Regions from separate parts of the Viridibacillus sp. FSL H8-0110 genome, predicted to be linked through region 3. Evidence: riboswitches for the same ligand, from Rfam matches in the RefSeq annotation. Region 3 holds a riboswitch; each other region holds the start of a gene.
What was found. A riboswitch is a leader RNA that binds a small molecule or an ion and turns the genes downstream of it on or off. The one in region 3 is predicted to bind S-adenosylmethionine.
Positions count from the first base shown of each region.

Region 1: linked by a shared signal. The riboswitch ahead of MHH98_RS14430 (methionine biosynthesis PLP-dependent protein) and the one ahead of MHH98_RS02615 (5-methyltetrahydropteroyltriglutamate--homocysteine S-methyltransferase) in region 3 are both predicted to bind S-adenosylmethionine.
Region 2: linked by a shared signal. The riboswitch ahead of MHH98_RS19605 (methionine ABC transporter ATP-binding protein) and the one ahead of MHH98_RS02615 (5-methyltetrahydropteroyltriglutamate--homocysteine S-methyltransferase) in region 3 are both predicted to bind S-adenosylmethionine.
Region 4: linked by a shared signal. The riboswitch ahead of metK (methionine adenosyltransferase) and the one ahead of MHH98_RS02615 (5-methyltetrahydropteroyltriglutamate--homocysteine S-methyltransferase) in region 3 are both predicted to bind S-adenosylmethionine.

Region 1 is NZ_JBBOPJ010000001.1:2,881,851-2,890,008, reverse strand. It holds gene msrA (peptide-methionine (S)-S-oxide reductase MsrA) at 1-486, shown strand, start outside; gene msrB (peptide-methionine (R)-S-oxide reductase MsrB) at 483-908, shown strand; gene MHH98_RS14440 (YoaK family protein) at 1,086-1,775, opposite strand; gene MHH98_RS14435 (aminotransferase class I/II-fold pyridoxal phosphate-dependent enzyme) at 2,073-3,251, opposite strand; gene MHH98_RS14430 (methionine biosynthesis PLP-dependent protein) at 3,247-4,377, opposite strand; SAM riboswitch class I at 4,449-4,552, opposite strand; gene MHH98_RS14425 (tetratricopeptide repeat protein) at 4,725-5,654, shown strand; gene MHH98_RS14420 (methyl-accepting chemotaxis protein) at 5,874-7,721, opposite strand; gene MHH98_RS14415 (YozE family protein) at 7,842-8,063, shown strand.
Region 2 is NZ_JBBOPJ010000001.1:3,945,234-3,953,391, forward strand. It holds gene MHH98_RS19575 (hypothetical protein) at 1-59, shown strand, start outside; gene MHH98_RS19580 (RDD family protein) at 339-785, opposite strand; gene MHH98_RS19585 (YolD-like family protein) at 1,191-1,532, opposite strand; gene MHH98_RS19590 (Y-family DNA polymerase) at 1,818-3,074, opposite strand; gene MHH98_RS19595 (MetQ/NlpA family ABC transporter substrate-binding protein) at 3,652-4,470, opposite strand; gene MHH98_RS19600 (methionine ABC transporter permease) at 4,486-5,157, opposite strand; gene MHH98_RS19605 (methionine ABC transporter ATP-binding protein) at 5,147-6,160, opposite strand; SAM riboswitch class I at 6,279-6,384, opposite strand; gene MHH98_RS19610 (carbon-nitrogen family hydrolase) at 6,464-7,252, opposite strand; gene MHH98_RS19615 (pyridoxal phosphate-dependent aminotransferase) at 7,433-8,158, shown strand, end outside.
Region 3 is NZ_JBBOPJ010000001.1:525,654-533,811, reverse strand. It holds gene MHH98_RS02625 (PrkA family serine protein kinase) at 1-1,572, opposite strand, end outside; gene MHH98_RS02620 (L,D-transpeptidase family protein) at 1,872-2,366, shown strand; gene MHH98_RS02615 (5-methyltetrahydropteroyltriglutamate--homocysteine S-methyltransferase) at 2,432-3,553, opposite strand; SAM riboswitch class I at 3,663-3,763, opposite strand; gene MHH98_RS02610 (S1 domain-containing RNA-binding protein) at 4,003-4,431, opposite strand; gene MHH98_RS02605 (DJ-1/PfpI family protein) at 4,672-5,223, shown strand; gene MHH98_RS02600 (alpha/beta-type small acid-soluble spore protein) at 5,692-5,901, shown strand; gene MHH98_RS02595 (tRNA dihydrouridine synthase) at 6,256-7,239, opposite strand; gene MHH98_RS02590 (YehS family protein) at 7,614-8,120, opposite strand.
Region 4 is NZ_JBBOPJ010000001.1:882,593-890,750, reverse strand. It holds gene MHH98_RS04485 (alanine/glycine:cation symporter family protein) at 10-1,464, opposite strand; gene MHH98_RS04480 (alpha/beta hydrolase) at 1,674-2,471, opposite strand; gene MHH98_RS04475 (gamma carbonic anhydrase) at 2,593-3,105, shown strand; gene metK (methionine adenosyltransferase) at 3,278-4,474, opposite strand; SAM riboswitch class I at 4,738-4,856, opposite strand; gene pckA (phosphoenolpyruvate carboxykinase (ATP)) at 5,059-6,645, shown strand; gene MHH98_RS04460 (hypothetical protein) at 6,794-7,252, opposite strand; gene MHH98_RS04455 (alpha/beta hydrolase family protein) at 7,257-8,042, opposite strand; gene ytkD (RNA deprotection pyrophosphohydrolase) at 8,020-8,158, opposite strand, start outside.

The sequences.
Region 1 (8,158 bases), 2.4 Mb from region 3:
ATGGTAAAACCATTCGATCAGCAAGAGGGCATTGAGTCCGTCATATCTGGTTACACTGGGGGACATACAGAAAATCCGACTTATGAGGAAGTTTGTAGTGAAACAACGGGACATTTTGAAGCTGTACAAATTACTTTTGACCCAGCGATTTATTCTTATGAAAAGTTAGTTGATCTTTACTGGACTTTAATCGATCCAACAGATGCTGGTGGTCAATTTTATGACCGTGGACAGTCTTATATGACAGCCATTTTCTACCATGATGAAGATCAGCGTAACAAAGCTGAAGCATCAAAAAAGGCATTACAAGAATCAGGTAAATTTAAAGCTCCAATCGCTGTACAAATTCTACCAGCAACAACGTTTTACCCAGCAGAAACTTATCATCAACATTATTACAAAAAGAATCCAGCACATTACGAGCGCTATTCAATTGGCTCAGGACGAGTTACATTCCAACAACAGCATTGGGGGACAAAATCATGAACAAAGAAGAAAAGTTGAAAACATTAACACCGATGCAATATCATGTCACGCAAGAGCATGGGACAGAGCCACCATTCCAAAACGAATATGATAGTCATTTTGAAGAAGGTCTATACGTTGATATCGTATCTGGGGAACCCTTATTTCACTCAAAAGACAAATTCAATGCAGGTTGCGGATGGCCAAGCTTTAGCAAGCCGGTGGAAGGTGCTAGTATACAAGAAAACTTCGATACAAGCTTTGGTATGCGTCGCACTGAAGTGCGTAGTGGAGAAGCTGATTCACATTTAGGACATGTTTTCCCAGATGGTCCTCAGCCAACAGGGTTACGTTATTGTATTAACTCTGCTGCCTTGAAATTTATACCTAAAGATAAATTACAAGAAGAAGGCTATGGTGAATATTTAAAATATTTTGATTGAAAATGAAAAAGGCAATCCACATTTTGTGGGTTGCCTTTTTTTGTGTAGAACTCAGAGAATAGACTACAAAGTGTAGTTTACTACTGAATTAAATATAAAGAGAGCGACAAACAATATTATGGTTGTTATGCTCATTGGAAGATCGGGATGTAAATTTATTAAGTATTTATTCGTGCGTCAATAGTTCTCTAGAGGTTCTTTTGAATTTTCATTGCTTTTATGATATAAGATTACGGTGATCAGTATAATTCCAGCTGCTATCCAGATGGAAGTTTTTCCTAGATACGTACTAAAGAAGGTCCCAATTAAAGCACCACTTATAAAGGAAAGAATAATAGCAGTAAAACCATTAAATTTCCGCATCGATTCTGAATCATGTTTCACGAATGCAGCATAAGAAGCTTGAGCTGCGGTTCTTAGATTCCCTGTTGTTATGGTTGAATTGTAACTCCATTTTTCCAGTTTGTTGAAGGTGGCAATTTGTAAGGAAGACACAAACGCAATGCACATGGTGATAAGCATATTTGGCACACTAGTAGGTAACCATCCGACTATAAATAAAATCGCGAATTCCAAAAGTAAAACAGCTCGTTTGTGGCTAGTATGTTTATCTTTTATATATTCTGCTACCAAGACTCCAGCTATAAAAGCCAAAAAGGGCGGTATATTAAGAATGGCACCGTTATATTCCGTACTTGCAGCTCTCACCGCAAATAATACCATATTCCCTGTTTGTGCCGTCGCAAACACTGCGTCCCTCGTAATATACGTATAAGCATCTAAAAATCCTCCAACTAAAGCTAATATCATGCCCATAATCAATGAATTAGGTGATAAAGCGAGTAAGTTTTTCGTTTTATTTCCCATTTGGTTTATCTCCTTATCAAAGATGTCCTGTTTTCCCAATATGAAAATTCGTTTTCTTTTTTTGTAAAAGAAAAGTCGCATGAATAATTATAGCTTTACCTCACAATTTTCATTTATTCTGTTTCAGAAATATTTTCGATTTAACTGCTGAGTACCATTGCAGACGATCTAAGTTTTTCAATAGGAAGCTTTTTCTGATGAAACTATAGCTGAATTTTGGAATTACTGTAATGAATAAACTGCATTTAAATAGAAAAAAACGCTCCACCAAGTTAGTGGAGCGACTCATACAATCATCTATTTATTGCCTACAACAGTAAGTTCTTTCGCTTTTACAAATGCTTGCTCAAAATCAGCAATTAAATCGTCGATATTTTCAAGGCCTACAGAGAAGCGTAAAAGACCGTCTGTAATACCACGTTTTTCGCGTTCCTCTTTAGGAATAGCTGCGTGACTCATTGTGGCTGGATATGAGAGAATTGATTCTACGCCACCAAGACTAACTGCGAAAATCGGAATTTGAACATGTTCAACAAACGCTTTAGTGATTTCGCGATTAGGTAATTTAAATGATAATACAGCTCCAGCACTTTTTGCCTGTTTTGCATGGATGTCATGACCTGGATGCGATTTCAAGCCAGGGAAATGAACTTCTTCTACTAATTCGTGAGCTTCTAAATAATTTGCAAGTTTTGATGCGGATGCTGTCGATTGTGTTAAACGTGCATTTAACGTTTTAATACCTTGAATTAATGAGAAGGAGTCTTGTGCGCCTAAAATGGCACCGAATGAGTTTTGCATGAAGTAGATTCGGTTACCAAGCTCTACGTCCTTTGTTACCGCAAGCCCTGCAATAATATCGCTATGTCCTCCTAAAAACTTAGTGGCACTGTGTAACACTACATCTACACCAAGGTCTAATGGACGTTGGTATAAAGGTGTCATAAATGTGTTATCTAAAAATGTTAGAGCACCATTTGCCTTTGCAATAGCTACAACCCCTTCAATATCTGTAATACCTAGAAGCGGGTTAGCTGGAGTTTCTATATATAACACCTTTGTATTTGGACGTATAGCCGCTTCTACTGATGTTAAATCAGAGAAGTCAGCAAATGTATGCTCAACGCCAAATTTCGTTAACACTTGTGTCACAAAACGGTATGTTCCACCGTACACTTCAGATGTCACAACAATATGGTCGCCAGCTTCTAATATCATAAATGCAGACGCGATGGCCGCAATACCGGAAGAGAATGCAAATCCGCGTGCCCCTCCTTCAAGTTCAGCAATCGTTTTCTCTAATGCATCACGAGTTGGATTACCAGAGCGACTATAATCATATGGACCAAACGAATCGAAATGCTCTTGATCAAAAGTAGATGATAAATATATTGGAACATTAACTGCACCTGTTTTTTGCTCGTAATCACCGCGAGTAGAAGCAGTGATTAAACTTGTTTCAATGTTTTCATTAATTGAACTCATATGATGACACCTCTTTTTCTAAGATAGAAAAAACTTGTTGTAAATCCGCGATTAAATCTTCTGCTTCCTCAATACCAACTGAGAAACGAAGTAAGGAGTCATCAACACCGCGAGCAATTCGTTCTGCTTCAGGAATATCCGCATGTGTTTGTGTAGTAGGATATGTGATAAAGCTTTCAACACCACCCAGGCTTTCAGCGAAGACGATTAACTTCAAGTTTTCTAAAAACTTACCAACCCATTCACCTTTTTGTAAACGGAAGGAAATCATTCCACCTTTACCAGCAAACAGAACGTCTTTTACTAAAGGTTCTTGTTCTAAATAAGCCGCGATGTGCTTAGCATTTTCAGTATGTTGTTTCATGCGAAGGTGTAATGTTTTTAATCCACGTAGCAGTAACCATGAGTCAATTGGAGCAAGCGTTGCACCTGCAGCATTATGGTTTGTGAATAGTTTTTCGCTAAGCTCTTTACCCTTACTTACAACAAGACCCGCTAGAACATCATTATGACCACCGATGTATTTAGTTGCACTATGTATAACAATATCCGCACCTAGCTCGATTGGGCGTTGATAGTAAGGTGTTAAGAAAGTATTATCAACAATTAATAATAAACTATGCTTTCTTGCAAGCTTAGCATAAAGTTCAATATCAAACTCCTGCATTAATGGATTGGTTGGTGTTTCAATGAAAATAGCACGTGTATTTTCATTTATTAAACCTTCAACCTCTGATACAGAAGAGAATTTTGCATAATGAGATTTGATTGCATATTGTTCTTGGTATTGACCGAGTAAACGGTATGTACCACCGTAGATATCCTCAGGTAAAATAATTTCGTCACCCGATTTAAATAGGGATAGAACTAATTGAACAGCTGCCATCCCGCTACTACAGGCGAAGCCAGCGTCTCCAGATTCTAATTTAGCAAAACCTTCTTCTAAAACGGTACGTGTTGGATTTTTTGTACGTGTATAGTCATAACCAGTTGATTGGCCAAGCCCATCATGAGTATAGGCGGTAGAAAGATAGATTGGTGTGTTCACAGCACCTGTTTTGGAATCGGTATGATTTCCCAGCTGAACTAATTGTGTCGCAATGTTTTTGTTTGTCATCATGTCATCATCCTTTATAAAAAAGTAAAAGGCCCTCTAAGGAAGAGGGCCTTCAAAATATGAAGTCAATCTCCTTATCTACAAGACTACGTCTACTGGAATTAGCACCTTGCCGCATTTAGGGTGGTTGCTGAGATATCGACGGGCCAAGTCCCTCCATCTCTCTTGATAAGTAAATATATTCAATTGTTTGAAAGTTAATAATAATGAAATTTTACCATGTGAATATGATAATATCAACCTTATTATGAAGCAAATCTAATTTGAAAAGTTTATAAATTTCTATAAGTGGTACAATTTTTATATGAATATGCTATTATTGCATAGTTGAATTGGAAGGTGACAAGATGAATTTAAATGACATAGCTGTTAATCAGTTATTACTAGAATTTAAATTTGAAGAAGCTCAAATGATGCTAGAGCAAGCAGTAATGGAAAAGAGAGATATACAATCGCTCCATAACTTAGCATGTTTTTATATAAGAGACACAGAAGAATATTATAAAACTTTACCCCTTTTAGCTGAAGCAATTGAAAAACAGCCAAAGCATTATTTTCCTTTTGCTTTACTAGGTGAAATTTATTTGCGAATGGAAAAATACATTTCAGCCATCAGGATTTTAGAATATGCATTAAAAATGAAAGATACTGAAGTAGTCCATGCGAACTTAGCAGCAGCATATTTTAATATGAACAATTTTGAAAAGGCAGCAGAACATTATAAAAAGTCCGCAACTGATGGCGATTTTTTGAAATATGCGGAAATGGTTTCATACTTACAGTTAGATGATCACGATTCTGTACTTAAAACACTGAGAAAAGTTAATGAAAATGATGAAAATTATATGGGTGGAGTAAACGTGGCTGAACTTTTTGCTCAAATCAACTATTTTGATGAAGCAATCCCGTTATTTGAAATGGGATGGAGAGAAATAGTTAGATCATATGAATGGGTAGAACATTATGTCTACTCACTCATTCAATTAGGTAGAGTAGAAGAAACCGCAGATATTATAGACCAGATGAAGACAGAAACGACTGATGAAATTGTAGAAAGCAAAGTAAGGGCGATGGATGGAGAATTCATAGAGGGGAATATTGAAGAAACCATTATGGACTTGCAACATACAAATGAAAAATATAATACACTGATTGGTCGTATTTTGAATGGCTACCGTCCTAAAATTTTCTTCGAGCCATATTATGTTTCTCAATGTTATCTTTACGGATGCAAAGTACATGGTAATAAAACGTATGATGAATATGTAAATATGTAAGTGGCCGAGAGAAATGATAATATCTCTGGCCATTTTTGTTTATATAGAGCCTATAACTGAAGTGTATTCATTAATATTACTATAAAAGGTTGTCTTGAAAAGGTGTAGGGTAGGAGGGATATAGTATGAACTTAGTAAATTTTTATAAAGCGAAATCAATAGTGGGAAATAAAAAAACTTGCAATCTCATTAGAGTTTGCAAGTCATTTAGTGGAAAAGTTATACTTTGAATTCCCCAACCACTTTTCGTAACTCATCTGCCTGATGAGATAGTTCAATCGCTGATGCTGTAATTTCTTGCATTGAAGCAGAGCCTTCTTCTGCAGAAGCTGCTGAACGCTCTGTACTCATAGCTGTATTTTCAGCAATTTGATTTACTTCTATAAAGGATACAGCCACTTCTTGGCTATAGCTTAAAGTTTGCTCAATTTGAACTACCATTTTGTTAATAATGGCTACAGTTTCGTTTGTTTGTTTAATAATTTTATCTAAGGAAGCATTTGTTTCATTTGTCACTTCAACACCGCGTATGACGTTTTGTACACCATCATGGTTTTGTGAGACAATAGCTTGTACTTCTGATTGAATTGACGAAACAATCCCGGTTACTTCACGTGCTGCTTTTTGAGATTGCTCTGCTAACTTTCGAACCTCATTTGCAACGACAGCGAATCCTTTACCATGCTCACCAGCTCTGGCAGCTTCAATGGCTGCATTAAGGGCAAGTAAGTTTGTTTGTTCCGAGATTTCAGTAATTGTACGAATAATGGAAGTAATTTCGGATGATTTCTTACCAAGTGCTTCAACGGTTTCTGTCGTATTGGCCATAGTTTCTTCTATTAACATCATAACATTTGATGACTGTTCGACAGTTTTTCCACCAAGCTCAGCAGCGACTTTCATCTGATCTGTTGCTGTTTTCACATGTTCTGCATCTGTACTTAAATAACGAGCCGCCTCTTCTAATAAATTCATCTTTTGAACTGCGTTATTCATCCGTAGCATTGTTTGTTCGCTACCTTCAGCGATTTCGCCTGTTGAATCAGCAATTGATTGAATAATATTCGAATTTTCATCTGCTGAAGCCATTAATTGTTGGCCACTGGCTGAGACGTTCTCCGCTAGTGTACTCACACGTTTTACTAATGCCGAAATGGATGTGATTAACACATTTGTACTATTTGCGATTTCTGCAAATTCATCTTTTGTCTTGACTTTAACCCGTTTTGTCAAGTCACCATTAGCTTGTGCGATATCTAGAATAGATGTATTAATTGCAGCTGTATTACGTTTAATTGAACGGAACAGGATAGTACCAGTTATTATAGTTAAAATAATAGATGATATTGTTAAAATTAAGAAAATTATCATTGCGATTTCTGTTTGTTGTTCAAGTGATTTGATTTGCTCGTTGTTTTTCTTGGTTAGTACGTCATTAATCATTTCAATATGCACATCTATATAACTCATAGCTGTCTTGCCATTTCCAGCGAGAACAAGTTTTTGAGCATTTTCAAGGCCTGAATTTTGGCGTGTATCTATCAGTCGCTTCGAATACTGAATATAATTGTCATAAAATTGGTCAATGGAAGTAATTCGATCTAGCTCTTCTTTACGATCAGAGAATATTTTTTGTAAATCTAATAAATTTGCTTCAATTCGGTCTTTATCTTGACTATACTGTCTTAAGAAATTATCTTTTCCTGTAATAATATAACTTTGTTCAGAGTTTGACAGTTTCGCAATATCCGCAGCTAAACTATTTACTTTCATCTGCTCTACTAGATTTTTCCCTGTGAACACCTTTAATTCATTTTGGAGGTTAGACATATTTGAATAGGAAACAACAAGCATTGCTGATAGAATAATGATGAGTATAAAGAAGTTAATAATGATACGGCCACGAATCATTTTGAAAAAGTTCGATTGAATAGGTCCATGAACTTCAATGTTTTTTTTCTTCTTTTTCATTTTGAAAAATGAAGCTTTTGAAACTGATGACTTGTTAGTGCTTTGATTATCACTTCTCTTAACAATTTCACTACTTCTTTTTGATTTTTTAACCAATTTGTCACCAACTTTCCATATTTCTATTGAATAATGTTCATTTTACTTCTTTGTGAAAGAATATTCTATACTTTTCGAAAAATAAATCATTACTATGTAACTATTAGGAGGGAGATATTTATGAATCATTCGTTCTACAGTTATGTTCAATCATTTCGTGGTGGTGGAAAATATGATGAGAAATCTACGTTTGCAGAAGCGGCTTTTCACGATCATAGCTTTCCTAAACAATCAACAGATTTTCATCTACTTTCGAGATATGTCGAAGAAAAAGCAGATGAAGAAATGAGTGCGCGCGTTTTTGATGAGCTTTGGTATTTATATGAGTTAAAATATAAATAAAATAAGTAATAATTTAATAAAAATTGGATATATTGAAAAATGTAAGTTTTTTATAGCTTATTTAAGATAATAATTGTCAGAGGTCAGACTTTCTT
Region 2 (8,158 bases), 3.4 Mb from region 3:
AAAAACATTTATTGTTTTATTCTTTCAAAGAAATGAAGGCAAGATTAGAGGCAAAATAAAAAACCACCCGGGGGAGGGTGGTTTTTTAAGGATGGAATTTTTACATTCCAATGGGGAGTTGGTATAGTATTAGGCATTTCGGGTGGGTTTTATACATTACTTTAAAAATTCATTTATTTTAGTTAAGATTACCTCATTAATTAGTATAAACTTTATCTTTTTCTCACGACTTTAAGATTTCAAATCAGCTAGCTCTTACGTTTACCTGCCTAACAATTTTATAAAGTCACTCAATCCCACACCACTTTTCACCAACTAGTAGTAAATCTTCTGTTGTATTATTTATCAATCTTCCTAGCATCAATCACATAAGTGTTTGCAACCAAATCATGCAAGGCACGCTTTTGCGGGTGGAATGCGGCGATTATGTAACCAAGTCCGAGGAGAAGTCCACTAAAGATTCGAGCGACATTCCGAATGACGCTTCGGAAAATAGAGATTGTATCACCGTTCTTATCAACAATTTCTATGCCTAGCACTTTTTTCCCGACGGTACCTCTCCATGGCGTTGCCGGTAGTCCGATGAAATATAATATACCTACGATAATGAGAATCCAGCTATATAAAGGGTAAGTTGTTAGATATAGTTCATCACCAAATATCATTTCAGATATGACCCCTTTTGGAACTTTTAAAACGCCCCCAATTAGCGCTGTTGCCACAGCCACCACAGCAGCATCAATAATTGACGCTAAGAAACGGATCCAAAACCCTCCATAGTTCACTTCTACTTTCTCCTTTCCCTTCTATTAATTTACGTCGTCATCATTAGTGTATGATACATAACTTTGCATTTTGAGCATTTGTTTCAATAGATAATACGTGAAATTTCAGTGTAATAAATTAATTCCCCTCGTTGCACAAAATACCTATTATAACTCTATATTTAGGTGATTTATACGAGCTCTAAAATAGAATCATTCGATGAATTAATGCCCCACCTGTAACGCTGTGAGGAGTGATAGTAGTTTATCCCTGTTCAATATTACACAGCAACGATTATTGTCGTAATTGTCACGAAAAGTGATTTTCAGAAAACATTATTGATTTCATTGTTTTTTATATAACAATAAAGACCTCTATACATTGGTATAGGGGCCATCTAATGTAATTGATTTTTATTTTAAAGATTAATCACAATAGTTATTTTCTAATTGCGCTCTATAAACAGCATCCAATGGTATACGCCGAATGATTGTATCCATTTCTAATGATAGCTCACGAGTGGATGCCTTAAGATCCGTAATAATACCTGTATAGTGACTTAAATTATGATCAACCATAATTTTAAGCGTAACAATTAACTTTTGGTCATACGCGAGTTGAATAACCTGTTGCAGTTCTTCTAATTCCCATTCAGTCAATTCATTCGGTAATTCTTCTTCTGATTCATGTTTCCACACTCTAATTTGCTGCACATGTTCTGGTAACATCATCGAAACCCATTTAACATTACCTCTGTCACGAATCATCTTAAAACACCTGCTTTTCCATTATATTTTGTATGACATGATATAAAAGAACATACTAAAACATACTTTAAATTAATTTCTTCGCATTCAATATTACGTCAGTCTTTTTATGCGAACTGCTTCAACCTGTGTATTTAGTGCATAAGTTGTGCATAACTAGACCTATTTGCAACTAACACTTAGTTATCCACATGTCCGCAAGACATTACCACCCTGCCGTGTTATACAACTATTATTCAAATAGTGTATATCAATTAAATGGATATTGAATAAATATACATTACTTTATTTTTTGTGACCTCCTAATAATTTTGAACGTGAGACAGCGGTGCCAGCTTCTGTATAAGAGACCGCACGTAAAAGTGCAGTAGGGCCGTAACGAGAGCGTAGTTGATCCATGGTAGCTCCGAGCTTACGACGACGAAAGCGGTCAGTATCGAACAAACTAAGCTGCATTGAACGTTCAGATTCAAGCTTTGTAATACTAATCGTCAGCTGGCGTACCGGTCTATCTTCTATATAGTGTTCATCAAGCAACTGCTGGCAGACCTGATAAATTTTCATCGTTTCATTTGTTGGCTCATCGATTGTGCGTGAACGATGGAAGCCTCCACCAAATGCATTTTTACTGTAGGAGAGTCCTAGTGAAATGGTACGCCCTACTTTAAATGCTTCACGCGCACGCCTTGCGATGTCTTCACACATCTCTAAAACAACTGCAAGCACTTCTTCTTTTTTGTTATAATCGCGCATTAAAATTTGTCCTTTACCATAACTGATTTGCCCTTCAATTATCGGTGAACCGAGCTCAGAAAGATCAATTCCCCACGCATGATGATAAAGCTGATTACCCATAATACCAAAACGAGCTTCTAGTGTTTTTAAATCTGCTTTCGCTAAATCTCCTACTGAAAAAATCCCCATATGATTAAGCGTGCGTTCTGTCCGACACCCAATACCCCACATCTTAGAGAGTGGTGATGTAGGCCATAACTTTTCTTCCACATCTTCATATACCCATTTAGCAAAGCCCGTTTTTTTCGCTTCTAAATCAAGCGCTAGCTTTGATAACAACATATTAGGCCCCATGCCGACGGCACTTGGAATTCCAAACTGATTGTAAATATCTCGTTGTATCTTCTTCGCGGTTTGTTCAACTGGTCCCCATAATTTTTCTGTTCCTGTTAAATCAACGAAACTTTCGTCAACACTATAAATATGGATAGCTTCCTTTGGGACATAACTGTTGAGTAAGCGTGTAATTTCCATTGAAACGCGGATGAAGAAGTCCATTTTAGGTTCAAATAGGCGAATATCCGGATGCTTCGGAATTTCATAGAGGCGTGTGCCCGTTTTTACTTGGAAACGTTTTTTCATCATCGGCGATGCCGCTAGCACGATACTTCCCTTTTGATTGAAGTTACCAACTACCGCAATCGGCGTTTTCATCACATCTAAATGCTCCAATGTTGCAATACAACTCGCATAGAAGCAACGCATATCGATACACATAATTGATCGCCTTGGCATGTTTTCGTACATACACCTATCCTCCAATAGAGAACGTTTGTTCTTATTTTAAATTGAGATGAGTGAGATGGCAAGTGGGAATATCAGGTATTGTGAATGAGTAGTGAGTATAAGTTTTACCAGGAGGACTTCATAATAAAAAGAGACTACTGCACACTTAAAAGTGTGCAGTAGTCTCTTTAGAAAAATGCTCGAAACATTTACTCGAGATATCCAGCTTCAGCAGTCAGACTCTCGAGATCACTTCCACCTTCTCGGTTGAAAACTGAAAGTACGTTTTCAATTCGAAGGTTCCAGCGCTTGTCGAGTCTAGGGGACCGCTTCAGCATTTACTCGAGATATCCAGCTTCAGCGGTCAGACTCTCGAGGTCACTTCCACCTTCTCGGTTGAAAACTGAAAGTACGTTTTCAATTCGAAGGTTCCAGCGCTTGTCGAGTCTAGGCGGACCGCTTCAACATTTACTCGAGATATCCATCTTCAGCGGTCAGACTCTCGAGGTCACTTCCACCTTCTCGGTTGAAAACTGAAAGTACGTTTTCAATTCGAAGGTTCCAGCGCTTGTCGAGTCTAGGCGGACCGCTTCAACATTTACTTCATCCAGTCAGGTTTGCCGAAACCTTTAAATTCTTCATCGATGATTTTTTCAAATTCTTCCGATTTAACGATTTCTAGTATATCTTTTGCTAGTTGTGAATCTTTGTTTTCTTCCTTAACCGCAATAACATTACGGAATTTATCAGGCATGTTTTCTAAGAAGAGTGCATCTTGTAGATTCAGTCCCGCCGCAAGTGCAAAGTTTCCTGGGACACCAACAAGGTCAGCGCTATCGATTGCACGAGGCAGCCCCGCCGCTTCTATTGGTTGGAACACTAAGTTTTTAGGATTTTCAACAACGTCTTTTTCAGATGCTTTTAGTTCTTCGATGTTCGGGTCAATTTTGATAAGACCTTGTTCTTGTAACGCTAATAATGTACGTGCCGCATTTGATGGATCATTAGCAATTGCTACTTTTGCGCCGTCTTTAATACCATCAATTGATTTAAAATCTTTTGCAAAGAAGCCCATTGGTGCAGTTGGTACGTTAATTAGACCAGTTAATTTCATTTTATTTTGTTCATTAAAGTTTTCAAGATAAATTGAATGTTGGAAAAGGTTTGCATCAATATCACCAGAATCTAATGCTTTGTTTGGTTGTACGTAGTCACTGAATTCAACTGTTTTTACTTTATACCCTTTTTTCTCTAATTGCGGGATGATTGCTTTATTTAACATGTCACTATACGGCCCTGCAGTTGCGCCAATTTTAATGTCTTTTGAATCTTTTGGTTTGCTTTCATCTTTGTTACCACATGCAACTAAAACTGTTGCTAATACGAATAATAACGCTGCTAGTAAAAACTTTTTCATTTTCAAATCTCCCCTTTATCGTTTATCAATTGCTTTTGAAATGGCATCGCCTGAAAGTTGAATAATTTGGACAATAACAATTAAAATGACAACTGTCGCAATCATAATTGTGTTGTCATAGCGGTAGTAACCAAAGCGAATAGCTAGGTCGCCAATTCCACCGCCGCCGACAATACCAGCCATTGCGGAATATGCGACTAAACTAATAATCGTCATTGTCACACCTTGGATAATACCCGATTTCGCTTCAGGTAATAGCACATCTCGTATAATCATCCACGGTGTTGCACCGACAGCTATTGATGCCTCGATGACACCTTTATCAACTTCACGCATAGACGTTTCTACAAGTCTCGCAAAGAACGGAATGGCTGCTACAGATAATGAAACACTTGCCGCTACGGGACCAATTGTATCTCCAACCAGTATTTTTGTTAGCGGGAACAACGCTACTAATAGAATGATATACGGAACGGAACGAACTAGATTGACGATAAACCCTAAAATTCCGTTAAAAAAACGATTACGTAAAAATAAACCTTTGCTTGTAACAAATAGTATAATTCCAAGTGGTAAACCAATAATTAGTGAAATGCTAAGTGAAATACCAATCATCAGTAACGTTTCACCAAATGCTTTCCAAATGTCTGGAAGCATACTAATAAAGTGCTCGAAATCAAATAGCATTGTTAATCACCTCCACAAACGCACCGCGTCCTTCCATATAAGAAATAGCTCTCCCTACATTATCCGGTTGACCTTGTAGCTCCATTAAGAAAATGCCAAGAGGTTTTTCTTGAATATATTCAATTGTGCCGTGCAAGAAATTACCACGTACTTCAAAGTTTTGAATCATATCTGAAATGACGCCCTCTCCAGCTACATCTCCTTTGAATAGTACTTTCACAATTTCCCCTGTCACACCTTTAAGAATCGTTGGTGGCAGTTCAAATGATACAACGCTGCTAATAAATTCTTGTGTTAATGGCTCAACCGGATTTGCAAAAACGTCGTAAACTGCCCCTTCTTCAATGACTCTTCCATCTTGCATAATAACCATTCGATCACAAATTTCTTTCACAACATCCATTTCGTGCGTGATAAGGATGATTGTAATATTTAGCTCACGATTGATCTTTTTTAGTAAGCGTAAAATGGAAACCGTTGTTTTTGGGTCAAGTGCTGATGTCGCTTCATCACAAAGTAGTACGGATGGATTATTTGCAAGTGCGCGGGCAATGCCGACACGTTGCTTTTGACCACCACTTAATTGTGCTGGGTAAACGTCTATTTTCTCAGATAAACCTACCATTTCAAGCAATTCTTTTACACGAGCATTAATCAGCTTCGGTGGTGTAGCCGCTGCTTTTAAAGCAAATTCAATATTTTCGCCAACCGTTTTTTGACTGATTAAGTAAAAATGTTGGAATATCATTCCGATTTTCAAACGCGCTTTACGAAGTTGTTCACCTTTTAATTTTGTTAAATCTTGACCATTTACTACGATACTGCCACTTGTTGGTCGCTCTAATAAATTGATACAACGTAGAAGCGAGCTTTTTCCTGCGCCAGAATAGCCAACAATACCGAAAACTTCACCTTCATCGATTGTCAACGATACGTTGTCTACACCCGTTACCGTACCCTTCTTGGTTTTATATACTTTTGTAAGATTCTGAATCTCTAGCATATTGTATCCCCTCAAATCTGTTTAAATTATGTAACTTCTATAGAAATACTTGGAATTTGCTGTATTAAAAAACGCTTCTTTCGGTTATCTGAAAGAAGCATCGTAAGTGTAAATTGGCGATTTATCTTCCAGAATGTACTCATTCTGTAGGAATTGGCACCTTCCCTTTGGCAGGGGGTTGCCGGACGTCATAGGGCCTATCCCTCGGTCTCTCTAGATAAAATTCAATATTCGTTTGTAAGTTATGAACTAAATATTACTGTGAAATAATGTAGATGTCAAACACTTTTTTGAAACTTTGAATTATTTCAAAATATCTTTATATAATTCAGGACGACGATCATCATATACCGGGATTCGTTGGCGAATTTCATCCACTATAGAGAAATCGACATCGATAATCGCCATTTCTTCATCTTCTCCACCAGTCCATAACACTTCACCCCAAGGTTCAATAACCATCGATTGACCGTTGAAATTTTGTTTTTTATGGCTAATTCTATTTACTGCAATAACAAAACACTGGCTTTCAATTGCACGTGCTTGTAATAACGTTTTCCAATGATCAATACGTGGCGTTGGCCATTGTGCAGAAACGAAAATTACTTTCGCTCCGTTCAATGCATGAAGACGTAACCACTCTGGAAAACGAATATCGTAGCAGATAACACCAGCTGCTGGAATATCACCCAGTTCAAAGTTATTTTGCTTATCGCCAGCTGATAAATACAAATGCTCGTCCATTAGACGGAAAAGATGCGCTTTATCATATTCGCTGACAAGCTCCCCTTTGTTGTTATATACGTACATCGTATTATAGAATTTACCATCTTTTTTCGTTGATACCGAGCCACCAACAATATGAATTTGTAATTCTTCTGAAAGCTTTTGTAGAAAATTCTTTGTGCGTTCCCCGTTCGGATCTGCAAGGTCTTCTAATTTCTCTAAAGCATAGCTAGAATTCCACATTTCGGGAAGAATTGCGAGTTCCGCCCCCTTATCAGCGGCCTCCCTGATAAACTTTTCGACGTTTGTAAAATTTTTTTCGATGTCCCCGAAGGCAACATTTAATTGTATACATGCAATTTTCATAACTCCACCACCTGTAGACATTTTCTTAAAAAGGTTATAATATTTCTCTTATTATTGCGACTATTTTATACATACGTCTATTTTATCCACAAAGTAGTTGTTGTGTATAGCGTTTTTATAAGAAAGATTTTGTGGATAACAAGTTATTAAAGAAAATAATTCAAGGGGGTTTGTTCGAAGATGGAATTTTCAACGAGATTACAACAGTTGCCGAAGCAGTTTTTCGCAACTTTAGTACAAAAAGTAGGTGCCGCAGTTGCGGAAGGTAGAGATGTCATCAATTTAGGCCAAGGAAATCCAGACCAACCAACGCCTCCTCATATTATAAAAGCTATGCAGGAAGCTGTTATTAATCCGCAAACTCATAAATACTCTCCATTCCGTGGCTTGCCAGAATTCAAGGAAGCCATTGCTGAATTTTATGCGCGAGAATACGGCGTTGAAATTGATACAGATACGGAAGTAGCCATACTTTTCGGCACAAAAATTGGTGTAGTTGAATTACCTTTAGCTATTATGAACCCTGGTGATTCAATGCTACTCCCAGACCCTGGTTATCCGGACTATTGGTCAGGCGTAGCACTAGCGGATGTCAAGTTCGATACACTTCCATTACTAGCGGAAAACAACTTCCTACCTGATTACACAACTGTGTCAGATGAGGTAAAAGCTCGTGCGAAATTAATGTATTTAAATTACCCAAACAACCCAACTGGTGCTGTTGCTAATTTATCATTTTTCGATGAAACTGTGCAGTTTGCGAAAGATCACGATATTGCAGTAATGCATGACTTTGCATATGGAGCAATTGGATTTGATAGTGAAAAACCAGTGAGCTTTTTACAAGCTGAAGGTGCTAAAGATGTCGGGGTTGAGTTGTATACTTTATCGAAAACGTATAATATG
Region 3 (8,158 bases):
CATTAGTTTTTCATCTGGATTCATTTCTTCTCCAGTAAGGAAATCTCGAATTTTATTTTTATTACAGTATGCTTCAACATTATCGAGGTAATTGTTCATTAGCGTTTTTGCAGATTCTTCATACGAATAAACAAATGCTTTTTGAACTTCATTCTTAGCAATATCATCGTATTCTCTTCTTGCAACTGCAATATAATTTATAAATTTTTCCCTATCTTCTTGGGAAATCGAGGCATGTTGGTCAAGCCCATCTTTAAGCGAGCGTAAAACATCTAATGCATTAATAGATGGCACTTCTTTTCGAATAATGGCAGATGAAATTCGATTTATTATATAACGAGGATCGATACCATTCATGCCCTCATTTGGATATTCTTTTTTCAATTCCTCTACATCAATTGAGTTATATCCTTCTACACTTTCCCCATCGTACATACGCATCTTTTTCACAAGATCAATACTTTGCTTTTTAGGTGTTTCTAACCTAGTTAAAACAGAAAAGATTGCAGCTACTTTTAATGCATGAGGGGCAATATGAACATGCGCCATATCACTTTCATTAATCATTTTCTCGTAAATTCGCTCTTCCTGACTTACTTTTAAATTATAAGGAATAGGCATCACAATAATTCTTGAGTGAAGTGCCTCGTTCTTTTTATTTGAAATAAAAGATCGGTATTCAGTTTCGTTCGTATGAGCAACAATTAACTCGTCAGCACTTATTAATGCAAATCTGCCTGCTTTAAAATTGCCTTCTTGTGTTAATGACAATAAGTTCCATAAAAACTTTTCATCTAATTTAAGCATTTCCTGAAACTCCATCATGCCACGGTTTGCTTTGTTAAGTTCTCCGTCAAAACGGTAAGCACGTGGATCTGATTCAGAACCAAATTCCGCAATCGTTGAAAAATCAATACTACCAGTTAAATCAGCAATGTCCTGTGATTTTGGATCAGAAGGTGTAAATGTCCCAATCCCCACACGTTTATCTTCTGAAAATGTAATCCGTTCAATCATGACATTTTCAATAAGGCCATCATATTCTTTTTCGAGTCTCATCGTGTTTAAAGGAGATAAATTACCCTCTATGCGCAAACCATACTCTTCATAAAAATCTTTACGCAAATGGTGAGGAATAAGGTGGAGTGGGTCTTCATGCATCGGACATCCTTTTATTGCGTATACCGCTCCTTCATCTGTTCGTGAATATTGCTCAAGCCCTCGCTTTAGCAATGTCACAATTGTAGATTTCCCTCCACTCACGGGTCCCATTAATAATAAAATCCGCTTGCGAACATCTAATCTTCTTGCTGCAGGATGAAAGTATTCCTCTACCAATCTTTCAATTGCCGATTCGAGCCCGAAAATTTCTTGTCCAAAAAAGTTAAATAATTTTTGCCCATCTCTTTCTTCTAATCCAGAGCTTTTAATCATATTGTACACACGTGAATGGGCTGTTTGAGCAACTTCCGGCCTTTCCTTTACAATGTTTAAGTAATCCGCAAACGAGCCTTCCCATTTCAGTCTGTTTTCTTCTTCACGATAAACTTTAAACTTACTTAAAATGTCTATAGCCTTCCCTCCATTCTTAGCCTGATTTATAACATAGTATGAAATTAGAGAAATAATGATACCCAATAATGAGTCATTGTTGAGGATTCTTCTTTGAGGAAATCTTGAAGTAGCTTATGGAGCATGCATTCAACTGGTTAAAGTGTCATTAATCCTACTAAAGACCAATTTTATAGTTGTCAGCAGTTTTACCTTTTCTGCCATTCCTTCTAAAAAAATTGTGAATGTCAATATGTCATTATGAAACTCCCTATATAACAAACATATAATGTACTGTAACAACTTCGGAGGTGATTACACTGATTCATACGGTTAAACCAGGTGAAACACTGTTTCAACTTTCTAGAGATTATCGCACACCGCTATCCGCAATTATAAGCGCGAACCCATCTATCAATCCAAATGTACTTTATATTGGCCAACCTATTGTTATTCCAGGTTTTCCTGATCCTAATACAATTCCATATCAAATTGATGTTTCACTCAACAATCGTTGGCTTAGATTATATAAAGATGGTATTTTACAAAAGCAATATCCTATTGCGGTTGGAAAAATGTTAACCAATACACCTGTAGGAAATTTTATTATCATTAATAAAGCACCTAACCCAGGAGGCCCATTTGGAACGATGTGGATGAGCTTATCAAAAGATACGTATGGAATTCACGGCACAAATGATCCAAGCTCAATCGGTAAGGCCGTATCTCACGGCTGTATTCGTATGCATAATGAGGATGTAGAAGAGTTAGCAAGTATTATTCCAATAGGAACTCCGGTTTTTATACATCCATAATGGTAAATAGGACTACCCACAATAGTCTGATAGCTGACTTTTGTAGATAGTCCTTATTTTAAAATCTATTTATTCCAAACGTCTTTAGCGATACGTACAACATGACGTAATTTTTCCCATTGCTGTTCTTCAGTTAATAGATTGCCTTCTTCAGTAGAGGCAAAACCACATTGTGGACTTAAACAAAGTTGATCGATATTCACATATTTCGTTGCTTCTTCGATTCTTCCTTTAATTTCATCTTCATCTTCGAGTTCAGAAGTCTTGGAAGTAATCAATCCCAAAACGACATGTTGATCTTTAATGAATCGTAATGGATTAAAATCTCCTGATCGTTCATTATCAAATTCTAAGAAAAAGGCATCCACATTCACACGTGAGAATAGTTCTTTTGCGATCGGCTCATACGCACCTTGATATAACCATGATGATTTAAAATTCCCTCGACAAATATGGATCGTAACCGTCATATCTTCCGGTTTATTTGCTACTGCTTCAACAGTAATATCAGCAAACTTTTTTACTAATTCATCTGGATCAAATCCCTGCTCTTTTATCTTATCTCGGAAAACATCACTGAACAAAGCTCCCCAGCTTGTATCATCTAATTGTAAGTAGCGGCACCCTGCTTCATAAAAAGCTTGAATCGCATCTTGATATACTTTACTAATATCTTTAGCTACCTCATCGAGTGAAGCATATGTAGGATTGCTTAAATACGGTTCGCTTCCAACTACACCCGAGTAAAAAATCATATTAGGTCCTGGGATTGTAATTTTAGCAACATGCTCACCGGCAATACTTTTCAAATACTTAAAGTCTTCTAAAAATGGATGTTCTTTAGGGAACTTTAATTTCGAATCGACCATGTATGCCTCCGCTTTTTTCATCGCTCCATTAAAAGCACCCGAAAGGTCTATTTCATAAACACGAATCCCTTCAATCGCTCTGATAAAGTCTAAATGCCACCATCTTCTTCTAAATTCACCATCTGTTACAGCAGATAGACCAACTTCTTTTTGTTTTTCAACAAGCTTAGCAATTTCTATATCCTCAACTAATCGTAATTCTTCTTTAGTGATCTGACCTTGTTGATATTGTGCTCTTGCATCTTTAAGTACTTGTGGGCGAAGAAAGCTCCCTACATGGTCTGCTCGAAATGGTGCTTTAGTTACTGTATTAGTCAAATTAGACAACCCCTCTGAAGTTAAATTTGTATTTTTTATTGAGCTTTTCGAGGTACAAAAAAACCCCTTCTTAAAAGAAAGAAGAGATTGGCTTCATGGCTATTTACTCTTCTTATCTTCAAGCGTTACGCTTCTGGAATTAGCACAGTGCAAAAAAAGTCTGTTGCTGAGATATCAAAGGGCCAGTCCCTCCATCTCTCTAAATAAGAAAGTTACATATTTAATTACTAGTTAACAATCTACATGTATATCCATAGAATGTCAATAATCAGAACTATTTACCTGTTCAATTCAAGTTTTATCTTATTAAATATTTATTAATTTGTAGATTTGATATCGATCATATACTTTATTTAATTCTAATGACTAAAGTAGTGTCTGTGACTATGGTCCATAAAATTAAAGAAACGCACATCTTAAAAGATGTGCGTTTCTTCTGCTATCTATAATTATCCTCTTCGTCCGCCTCTTCCACCGCGTTTAGACTCGGTGCTGCGTTTTAGAGTAGATAAGTTATCTTCACTTGATTTTAAGAATTTAGCCATCTTATCTTCAAAGGTTTCCTTCGGTTGGAAATTGCCTCGTGGACGACTATCTTTCTGGCGATATGGACGCTTCGTATATGAAGACGTATTTTCAACAGGTTTATCAATCGCTTTTTTAATGGATAAGGCAATTTTTCCTTCTTTTTCGCTTAGGACCTTAACTTCTACTTGATCCCCAACTTTCAGATGGTCATTAATATCTTTTACGTAAGCTTCTGCAACTTCACTAATGTGCACAAGTCCTGTGACCTTATCTGGCAACTCAACAAACGCACCAAAATTTGTGATTCCTGTAACCTTACCTTGTACCTTGCTACCAATTTCTACTGACAATCCATTTCCTCCTAATAAATACTATACTTTATTATATCAAATTTAATTTTTGGCGCCAGTATTCCGCTATATTTTTTAATATCAACAATATTTCCAATTTAATACTAATAACTTAAATAGTATCCGTGACTGGCACAATTAGATTTTTTAAAAAAATCTATCGTAATAGAGGGAATTGATAATATATTCAGAATATACAAGTGAAGGCGAAAGACCATTTTTGAGAGGAGGAAATGAGTAATGTCAAAGAAAGTATTATTGTTAGCTGGAGATGCCGTTGAGGCTTTGGAGATTTATTATCCTTATTATCGTTGTCTTGAAGAGGGCTATGATGTGCAAATAGCTGCTCCATCGAAGAAAAACTTACAGACGGTCGTTCATGATTTTATTGGTTGGGATACTTATACAGAGAGTAAAGGATACTTAATTGAATCTCATTTGGCGTTTGAGGATGTACAGCCTGAAGAGTATGATGGATTGATTATCCCTGGAGGTAGAGCTCCTGAATACATTCGATTAAATGAAAATGTTCCAAAAATCGTTGCTCATTTCTTTGAGGCAAATAAACCTGTTGCAGCAATTTGCCACGCTAGTCTCATTTTAACAACTGTTTCTCAATACTTAATAGGTCGCGAATTAACGGCTTATATCGCATGTAAACCAGATGTAGAAGCTGCGGGTGCAACTTATATTGAAGATCCTCTCCATGTTCAAGGAAACCTCATTTCCGGACATGCTTGGCCTGATCTACCCGGATTTATGAGGGAATTCATTAAACAACTGAATCAATAAGGTTTGTTAATAAAAGATAGACAAAAGAACGTATCCATATATCCTAAAGTATTTTGGATACGTTTCTTTATAACTACTGATTCACTTCCTCATAAACCTCATTCATAAACAGTAAGCATTTGAAATTAGTATAAATTAAAATGTAGATCAGTTTTAATCTGTAATTCAATTGGATATTCTACACTCTAAGCTACTAAATTCCCCACACTTATTCTGCCTGCATTATTATTTCTCCGTTTGTTTCACAGAATAACCTTTTTGTAATTACTATATTTTTATTTCAAAAATACTATTTACAATCCCTTTCATTAAAAGCTACATTAAAAAATTTTTTTTAAGACAATCCAATGAGGCTTTTCTGTCGCTATTGCAGCCTAAAAATATTTGTAGGATGAACTTTTCACCTCTTAACTAAATGTATTAAAAACAAATCTTTGTCCATTCTAATATCACAAGGAGGTGAAAGTTATGGCTTCAAATAACCGAAGTTCAAATAAACTTGAAGTACCTGGTGTTCAACAAGCGATTGATCAAATGAAATATGAAATTGCTCAAGAGTTTGGTGTACAACTTGGAGGAGAGGCTTCTTCTCGTGCAAACGGTTCAGTTGGTGGAGAAATTACTAAACGATTAGTTCAAATGGCTGAAAACCAAGTAAAAGGAAATTCCGGGAAATAAAAATCCAAAGTAAGAAGGTAGAGTTATTATGCTCTACCTTTTTACTTTGGATTTAAAAACTTTAATTTAAATAATCACAGTCTAATCGAATTCTTCTAATTGGAATTCGTTCTTAAATGATTATAGTAACTTCTACCACATACTGCTTCAGAATGTACAGAGTGTATGTGGCAACACAAGGGTGCTGGTAGGTTTATTCCATTCTTAAGACCTTTTTCTTTCAGAAAACAGACTTTATCAAAATAAAAGGTGCGGCCGCAAAGGAACTTGAAACTAAATAAAATAAGTACACATGAGTTGATGTGATTCATTTTTTCTCTAACTTTTTAAGAGTTTCATCATTTCACTGTCCCGTCAACATTCTTTTCCAAAGTTATCAAGCAATGCACGCACTTCATCTGTTGATTTCGTGTTCATCAATTGATTTCTTAATTCAGCAGCTCCAGGGAATCCTTTGACATAAATTTTAAAAAAGCGATGAAGCCCTGTCATTGATCGTGGTAGTACTTCCGCATATTGATCTTGAAGATCAAGCTGCAGTCTTAAAAGATCAAGATACTCTTTACTGCTATGCTCTTTTGGCTCTTTTTCAAAAGCAAAAGGATTTTTAAAAATACCTCGCCCGATCATAACGCCATCAATACCATATTGTTCAGCAAGCTGCTGCCCAGTTTGACGGTCAGGAATGTCTCCATTGATTGTTAGTAGCGTATTTGGTGCGATACGGTCACGTAATTTTTTGATTTCCGGAATTAGCTCCCAATGCGCATCTACTTGGCTCATTTCCTTTCTTGTACGTAAATGAATAGAAAGGTTCGCAATATCCTGTTTTAAAATATGCGTTAGCCACTCCTCCCACTCATTTATATCGTTATAGCCAATTCGTGTTTTCACGCTGACAGGCAGTCCGCCCTCTTTTGCTGCTTGAATAAGTTCTGCCGCAACATCTGGACGCAGAATAAGACCACTACCTTTCCCTCTCGATGCCACATTCGGTACAGGGCAGCCCATATTAATATCGATGCCTTTAAATCCTAGCTCTGCCATGCCAATACTCATTTGACGGAAATATTCGGGATTATCCCCCCAAATATGTGCCACCATTGGCTGTTCATCTTCTGTAAAAGTCAAACGGCCACGCACACTTTTCATGCCCTCTGGATGACAATAGCTATCCGAGTTTGTAAACTCTGTGAAAAATACATCCGGTCGACCGGCTTCACTTACAACGTGACGAAAAACAACATCTGTCACATCTTCCATTGGTGCAAGTACAAAAAATGGTCGTGGTAAATCACGCCAAAAATTATCTATCATTTCAAACTCAAATCCTCTCACTATGGATACAACTTCAAACTCTCGGTCAAAAAATATAAAGCCTAATGTTCCACTTCTTTTACACTTATATCATGTTTAATAACTTATTATCAAACACAAGTACATTTGGACATTTATAATTTATGAAAAACTATTGTGAAAATCTGCAATATTTATTTTAACCAAAATTGATCCTGAATGTTATTTTACACACAAAAAAGCAGATGGTATAGATTTTTTCTATACCATCTCCAACCTCGCGACCACTTCGCAATGTGTCGCATGCGAGAACTTACTACATAAGAAATAAATTTATCTAAACATAAATAACCATACATTTGAAAAACCCCTTTCCAAAGAAAGAGGCTTTTGTGAAAATTAAGTATACTATTCCCTTACGCTCTATATCTTACAGCCAAACCTTTTAAGAATTTACGTGCGAAATTATCGCCACAATCTTTATAATTTCTATGCCCTGGCTTTCTTAAAATAGCGCCTAATTCACCTTTTGAAACGGCTATACCGCCATCATCAAGGATATCCAACATATCTTCCGTTGTTAGTTGTAGTGCTACTTTCAATTTCTTAAGAAGCATATTATTCACATGGTCCTTAGTAGTTTCAGGAGCTTTTGGTTGTCCTTGTTTTGTATCTTGTTTTCCTCTTTTGAAAGTAATGAAACCATTTAAAAATGACTCTAACATTTTATAATCACATTTTATCTGATCGTCATTTTCTTCTACGCTAGCTTCATCATCAAATTCATCTTTTGATTTTGTCAATATTTTTGGTACTTCTTCTCTTGTTACTTCCATACCACCAAGTTTAAATATCTCTACCATATCTCTATTTTTTATATCTAGAGCGTATCTTGTTCTAATTAAAATATCATTGTTATCCATTTATAATGCACCTCATACTATTGCTTATTTTCTTCGTC
Region 4 (8,158 bases), 360 kb from region 3:
GTTAAACTCTTATTTTCTTTCTTTATTTCTTTGTTCCCAAAACTCAGCATTTTTAATACCTAATTTAACGGGATCAAATTGAGGATCGATTCCCTGCTTTTTCTGCTCTTCATAATCTTTTAATGCTATTATAGACGGTTTCACCAAGAACAATAGTGCTATGATATTGACCCAAACCATTAGACCAAGACCAATGTCACCTAAAACCCAAGCTAAATCCGATGTTCGAACGGCACCATAGAAAGTAGTAGCAAGAATAATAATTTGCACGATGCGTATGCCGACTTTCTGCCGCTTCCCTTCAAACATATAAGCAATATTCGTTTCAGCAATGTAATAATAAGCCATTGTCGTTGTAAAAGCAAAGAAGAATAATGCAATGGCAACAAAGCCCGAGCCTACCCCAGCACCTGGGAATGCACTATCTACAGCTGCTTGCGTATAGGCTGTCCCTGCGATAACCCCTGGGGCATTTTCAACTAAATATTCACCTTTACCATCATCTAATTGGACATTATACATACCTGAGAATAGAATCATAAATGCTGTTGCAGTACAAACTAAAAATACAGCTAAGTATACAGAAGCCGTCTGTACTAGACCTTGTTTTACTGGGTGAGATATTTCAGCAGCAGCAGCTGGGTGAGGCCCTGTACCTTGTCCAGCTTCACTTGCATAAACACCACGTTTTACTCCCCATGCTATTGCAGCACCTATCATCCCACCAAAAGTAGAATCTAGACCAAACGCACTTCGAATTATTAAAGAAAGTACTTCAGGTACCTTCTCAATATTAATAACAATAATAATGGCTGCAACAAGAAGATACCCTAGTGCCATAAACGGTACGATAAAAGAAGCTACTGAAGCTATACGTTTTACGCCACCTAAAATAATAGCACCCAAAATAACACAAACGACTAAACCTGAAATCCAGTGTTCTATACCAAATGCAGTATACATCGAGTCAGCAATAGCATTTGACTGCACAGTTGGTTGTAAAAATGACATTGCTACAACTGCTGCTACCGCAAAAATCATTCCTAACCAACGCTTCCCTGTACTTTTCTCTATATAAAATGCAGGACCACCACGATAAACACCATTTCTTTTCTCTTTATATATTTGTGCTAAAGTTGATTCTACATAAGCGGTTGCAGATCCGATGAAGGCTATTACCCACATCCAGAAAATTGCACCCGGTCCACCAAATGCAATTGCAGTAGCAGTACCTGCAATATTCCCTGTCCCAACACGACCAGATAGTGCCATGGATAGTGCTTGAAAAGATGATACACCTGCTTCAGATTCTTTCCCACTGAAGATTTGTTTAAACATGTCTTTCAATAAACGGACTTGTACACCTTTTGTTAATATAGTAAATAATAATCCGACTAGTAGAATACCGTAGATCATCCACGGTCCCCATAAAATTTCATAAACACTGGTAATAATGGCTTCCATCTATTGTCCCCCATTGATCATAATAAGTTATTCCATGAATAATATATATTGCCAGTTTCTAATAAAGGAAAATTCATTCTATCGAAATAGCAATTGTTATGTATTATATATCAAAACAATAAAGTTTGGAATATCCCTTATGTGTTATATGACAATTGAAATCGGTTACAAATAAAAAAAGACGGAATTTTGTAAAATTCCGTCAAAATTTAAATGATGTATCCAACTGATTTTAATGTATTAAAGATAAAGCTCTCCATATAAGCATAAATATCTTCGCGTTCAGGTTCTTGGAACAAATCATGATAACAGGCTTTCCATTCCTTATACTGATACTCTGATAAACTTTGTTGAGAAAGCCATTTTTTACCATACGATACATCCGCTATTTTATCGTTGCCACCAGTCATTAATAAAATCGGGATATTTGGAAATACCGTTTGTTGTGATATTCCCTTCATGAAACCATGAAGTTCACGATACCAATTGACAGTTATGACATCATTATAGTAAATATCATCTTTTTCCTCTTTATAAAATTCATAGCTTCTCGTTAAGTGTTTAATATTGATTTCGTGATTGATTTTCAGATTGCCTGTCAGTTTACTTAGACCTGTTAAAGCATTTGATAACTTTGATGGTTGGTGTTTTAAATGCATCCAAGGTGATGTTATTATAATACCTGTACATTCGTATTTGAATTTTTCAACAACATGGATCCCTAATATAGCTCCTAAACCATGTCCCACAACAAATACAGGTAAGTTATATGTTAAAGCTGCTTGCATAAGTTGTTTAACAAATGTTTCGTAACTTTTAAACTCTTCACTATGCACACGTTTATGTCTACTCTCTTCACCATGTCCAGGTAAATCTCCTGAAATAACATGAATACCAGATGTTCTTAAATTTTCGATTAACCATGCATAACGACGATGATGTTCGTATGCACTATGTATAATTACAGCGACAGCTCTTGCTTGGCCATCCGTTTCCCATTTCCACATTACTATCTCACCTCATAAATTCCTACGTATATATTAACGTATTCTGACGATTTCAGTTCCATTCATAGCTTCCTTTTGTTACGATAATAATACATAATAACTTGAAATGAGGCGTTTTTCGATGATTTATCCATTTAGAGACAAAAAACCATCTATTGACCCATCCGTTTTTATCGGTGATAACGTAATTATCACTGGCGATGTTACTATTGGACCTGATTCATCTATTTTTTACAATACAGTTATTCGCGGAGATGTTTCACCTACGATTATCGGACGCAAAGTAAATATCCAAGATTTATGTTGTTTACATCAAAGTCCTGCATATCCACTTATTTTAGAAGACGATGTGACAATTGGACATCAAGTAACATTACATAGCTGTACTATAAAAAGAGGCGCTCTTGTAGGAATGGCTTCAATTATCCTAGATGGTGCTGAGATTGGCGAAGGTGCATTTATAGGTGCCGGTAGTCTCGTTTCGCAAGGTAAGAAAATTCCTCCAAACACATTAGCATTTGGACGCCCTGCAAAAGTTATTAGAGAGTTAACAGAGGAAGATAAAAAAGATATGGACCGTATTGTCAACGAGTATTACGAAAAAGGACAATATTATAAATCACTTCAAAAATAATTCAATCAAGATGCCTGAGTATCGTTTTTCAAACGAATTCTCAGGTTTTTTTAATCTCTTGCTATGAGTTTCTTCTATAATATAATAAAAAACATCCCGAACTACAATTGATTACTTAATAATCAACATGTAACTCGGGATATTTTATGTTATTGTAATTTTTCAGATTGAATTAAAGTCCAGCTTTTTCTTTTAAAACGGCAGCTTTATCTGTAGCTTCCCAAGGAACATTCAAATCTGTACGGCCGAAGTGACCATAAGCAGCTGTTTGTTTGTAGATAGGGCGACGTAAATCAAGCATTTTAATGATTCCAGCTGGGCGTAAATCAAATAATTCACGAACCCATTCAACTAAATTTGTTTCTTTTACTTTACCAGTACCGAAAGTATCGATTGCAATTGAAACCGGTTGTGCAACACCAATTGCATAAGCCAGTTGTACTTCACAACGCTCAGCAAGTTCAGCTGCTACGATATTTTTTGCAACATAACGCGCTGCATAAGCTGCAGAACGGTCAACCTTAGTCGCATCCTTACCAGAGAAAGCACCGCCACCATGACGAGCATATCCACCATAAGTATCTACGATAATTTTGCGTCCCGTTAAGCCTGCATCACCTTTTGGTCCACCTATTACAAAACGACCTGTTGGGTTGATGAAGTATTTTGTTTTCTCGTCTAGTAATTCAGTAGGTACAACTGGAGCAATTACACGTGCTTGTAAATCCTCTTTAATTTGCTCTAACGTTACTTCTGGATCATGTTGAGTTGAAATAACAATTGTATCCACACGAACTGGATGATTATTTTCATCATATTCGATTGTTACTTGTGTTTTACCATCTGGACGTAAATAAGGTAACTCGTTTGTTTTACGAACTTCAGTTAAACGTCTTGCTAATTTATGTGCCAAGCTAATAGGTAGAGGCATTAACTCAGGTGTCTCGTTACATGCATATCCAAACATTAAACCTTGGTCACCTGCACCAATTGCTTCAATATCTTCATCTGTCATTGAACCTTCGCGTGCTTCAAGTGCTTGGTCAACGCCCAATGCGATATCAGCTGATTGCTCACCGATTGCTGTTAAAACAGCTACGTTTTCGCCATCAAAGCCATATTTACCACGTGTATAACCGATTTCCATTACCGTTTCACGAACGATTTTAGGAATATCAACATAAGTTGATGTTGTAATTTCTCCTGCTACTAATACAAGACCAGTTGTAACTGTAGTTTCACACGCTACACGTGCATTCGGGTCTTTTGAAACGATTTCATCTAAAATGGCATCCGAAATTTGATCACAAATTTTATCTGGATGTCCTTCTGTTACACTCTCAGATGTAAACAGTCGACGGTTTGTCATTTGGTTTCCTCCTATTATCTGCGAGATTGCCTCGGAAATGATACGGTACTCATTACCCATGTTAGTTCTTTCCAGTAGGATTGAACGCCAAGCCGTTGCTGCCTTTAACACGAGGATTCTAGAAAGTGCCACTATATATAAATAGAACCGCATAAATTACACATACTTATAAAAAATTTAGGAATTGGTCTATTTTAAATAAAAAAACCCTTCCCCCCATTATTACTAATGAGTGGAAGGGAATAATTCATAAGCACCTTTCACTCTTATCGTTCAAGGATCAAATCCTTGCATCAGATTGAGCACCAGCGCATCACATAAAATCACAATGCAGGTTGCCGGGTTTCATAGGGCCTGACCCTCCACCAGCTCGGGATAAGAGTATCCGTTCAATTTCTCATATTAGAACATTATACCTTAGTTGTCAACACCTTTTTTATTTCTAAAAAAAAGTACAACTTTCATGAAAATTAAATGGTAATTAGTATAGATTATTTAACTAAATGTGTTATACTAATTTCCGAAATGAATTATAAATCCCCTCTAATACGAGGAATAATATAAAAAGGATGGTACGTAAAACGATGAATTCAGTAGAAATTACGAATGAACTGAAGGAATTATTGAAAGGTGATAATATTCTGGAACAACTTTCAGTACCACAATTAACAGAAAAAGCTACTTCACGCGGTGAGGCAATCCTAACTGTTGATGGTGCTGTAAGGGCAGTCACAGGAAAATATACAGGTCGTTCTCCTAAAGATAAATATATGGTTGAAGAAGATAGTTCGAAAGACAAAATTGATTGGGGTAAAGTAAACAGACCAATTTCGTCAGATATCTTCGACTCATTATACACTAAAGTAGTAAACTACTTAAAAGAAAAAGAAGAATTGTTTGTATTTAAAGGTTTTGCAGGTGCAGACCCATCATCTCGTTTAGCTATTCGTGTAGTAAATGAATACGCTTGGCATAACTTATTTGCACACCAATTATTCATTCGTCCTACTGAAGAGGAGTTAGAAACTCATGAAGCTGACTTCACAATCGTTTCTGCTCCAACTTTCAAAGCGGATCCAGCAGTAGACGGTACTGACTCAGAAACTTTCATTATCGTTTCGCTTGAAAAACGTATCATCCTAATTGGTGGAACTGAATACGCAGGAGAAATGAAAAAATCAATTTTCGGTATCATGAATTACTTATTACCACAACAAGGTATTCTTTCAATGCACTGTTCAGCAAACGTTGGTGAAGCAGGCGATGTAGCATTGTTCTTCGGATTATCTGGAACTGGTAAAACAACGTTATCTGCAGATGCAGATCGTAAACTAATCGGTGATGATGAACATGGTTGGTCTGACAACGGTGTATTCAATATCGAAGGCGGTTGCTACGCTAAAACTATCAACCTTTCTAAAGAGAAAGAACCTGAAATTTACAATGCAATTAGTTTTGGTACTGTATTAGAAAACGTAGTAGTGGATGAGGAAACACGCATACCTAACTATGATGATGTTTCGCTAACAGAAAATACTCGTGTTGCTTACCCAATCCAAAATATCGAAAATATTGTTGATCCATCTGTTGCAGGCCATCCTAAAACAATCATCTTCTTAACTGCAGATGCTTTTGGTGTATTGCCTCCAATCAGTAAGTTATCAAAAGAACAAGCAATGTATCACTTCTTAAGTGGTTTCACATCTAAACTAGCAGGTACTGAACGTGGTGTTACTTCACCTGAACCAGTATTCTCAACATGCTTCGGTTCTCCATTCCTACCACTTCCAGCAACAGTTTATGCTGAGATGTTAGGTAACAAAATCGACGAACACGAAGTAAACGTTTTCTTAGTAAACACTGGTTGGACTGGTGGCGAGTACGGTGTTGGTAACCGTATGAAACTTTCTTACACTCGTACAATGGTTCGCGCTGCAATCGATGGTAAACTAAATAACGTCTTTACTGAAAAAGATGCTATCTTCGGTTTAGAAATGCCTGTAGCAATTGAAGGTGTCCCAACTGAAGTATTAAATCCACGTAACGCTTGGGAAGATAAAGAAGCTTATGATCAAAAAGCTTCTGCACTTGCTAACATGTTCCGCGAAAACTTCAAAAAATTCGGTGTTGTTTCAGAAGATATCGTGAAAAACGGCGGTCCTATCGCTTAAATCAATCGAACAAATTAGAAAAGACCACTCTCTGAGTGGTCTTTTTATTTTACAATATATACAAATTGTTAAGACCGTTGATTTCCACTACGGTGGACGCTTTCCTCGGGCGGGCTCAAAGCTGCTTCGTCGCTACGCTCCAATCAACTTATTCAACATCATCATCATAAAATACCGCCTCTGTATGAGGATTAGAAAATTGTTGTATCACTTCTTCAGATTGTGCTCCTGTGACCTTATTAAAGCGTACCTCAAAGCCATAATCCCTAACCTCTATTCTGCCTTTCCCATTTTCATCGTAAAAGCGCATAGAGAACCATTTTAATTTCCCCTCTTTATTAGCAGCATGATTATTAAAAAATGCACGATTAGCATCTGTTAGAGGAATTCTTTGAATTTTTATTAGACCTTCATCTTTAGAGACATCCGATATTTTTTCCAACTCTTCAATGACACCATTTTCTTCTTGCCAACTTTGAATCTCTACTTCTACACACTCTTTTACAAATACATCGCAAAGAATTTGCCAAAATAGATATGTTTCCTCAAAACTTGCTCCCACTTTCAATTTTTCCGGGTCGACTGTTATTTTTACATAACCTAGCATTAGTTCACCCCTTTTGGAGTTTCATCCAATTACATGCGCTCTTAACTATTTTGTGATTGACTGCACTAGGGAAAAAATGTGTAAAGTCATTATAATACCATGTTTCAACATGCTTATTAAATGCCTTTAAGCTTTCTTCAAGCAATAATGCATGATGCATTCCAACGTTTTCATCTTTTTTACCATGAATAATTAATATTGGTGCATTTAATTGCTTTATCTTCGCAATTGGTGAACGTTCTTCATAAGCCTCAGGCATCTTAGTAGGTGATCCGCCTATTACCCTTTTCATCATTCTACGCATATCTATACGTTCTTCATAAGTAAATTTAGGATTAGAAACGCCTGCCCAAGTCACAATCGAGGTAATATCATTTCGCAAAATTCCAGTCCAAAGCGCCATCAAACCACCTCTAGAAAATGCGAAAATATGAATACGATGTGAACGACAAAATTGTTTTAATACATCGACACCATTCACTGCATCATAACGGTCATTTCCACCAAATTCATCTCGCCCTTCTCCCCCACGATTTCCTCGGTAATACGGCGCAAAAACAACTAATCCTTGCGATGCAAATTGCGCAATACGAGCAGGTCGCACCATTCCAATACCCTGCATACCGCCCCTTAGATAAAGTAGTCCTTCATAAATACCCTTTGCTACGGGCTCTGCAAGTAATCCTTTCACTCGCAAACCTTCAGACCAATATGTAATTTCAGTTAGACGAACTTGTGGATTTGGAGACGGATAACTACGACTACTTTCAACGAAGCCATTTATCTTCACGTTCACTCACCTTCTCCAACATTTTTTTCATCCCTGCATCTTTCATGTAGAAGCTTAGTCGATCACAATTATGTAACTCTTCATCCGATAGCAGTACAGCTCCATTCGTTTCAAAT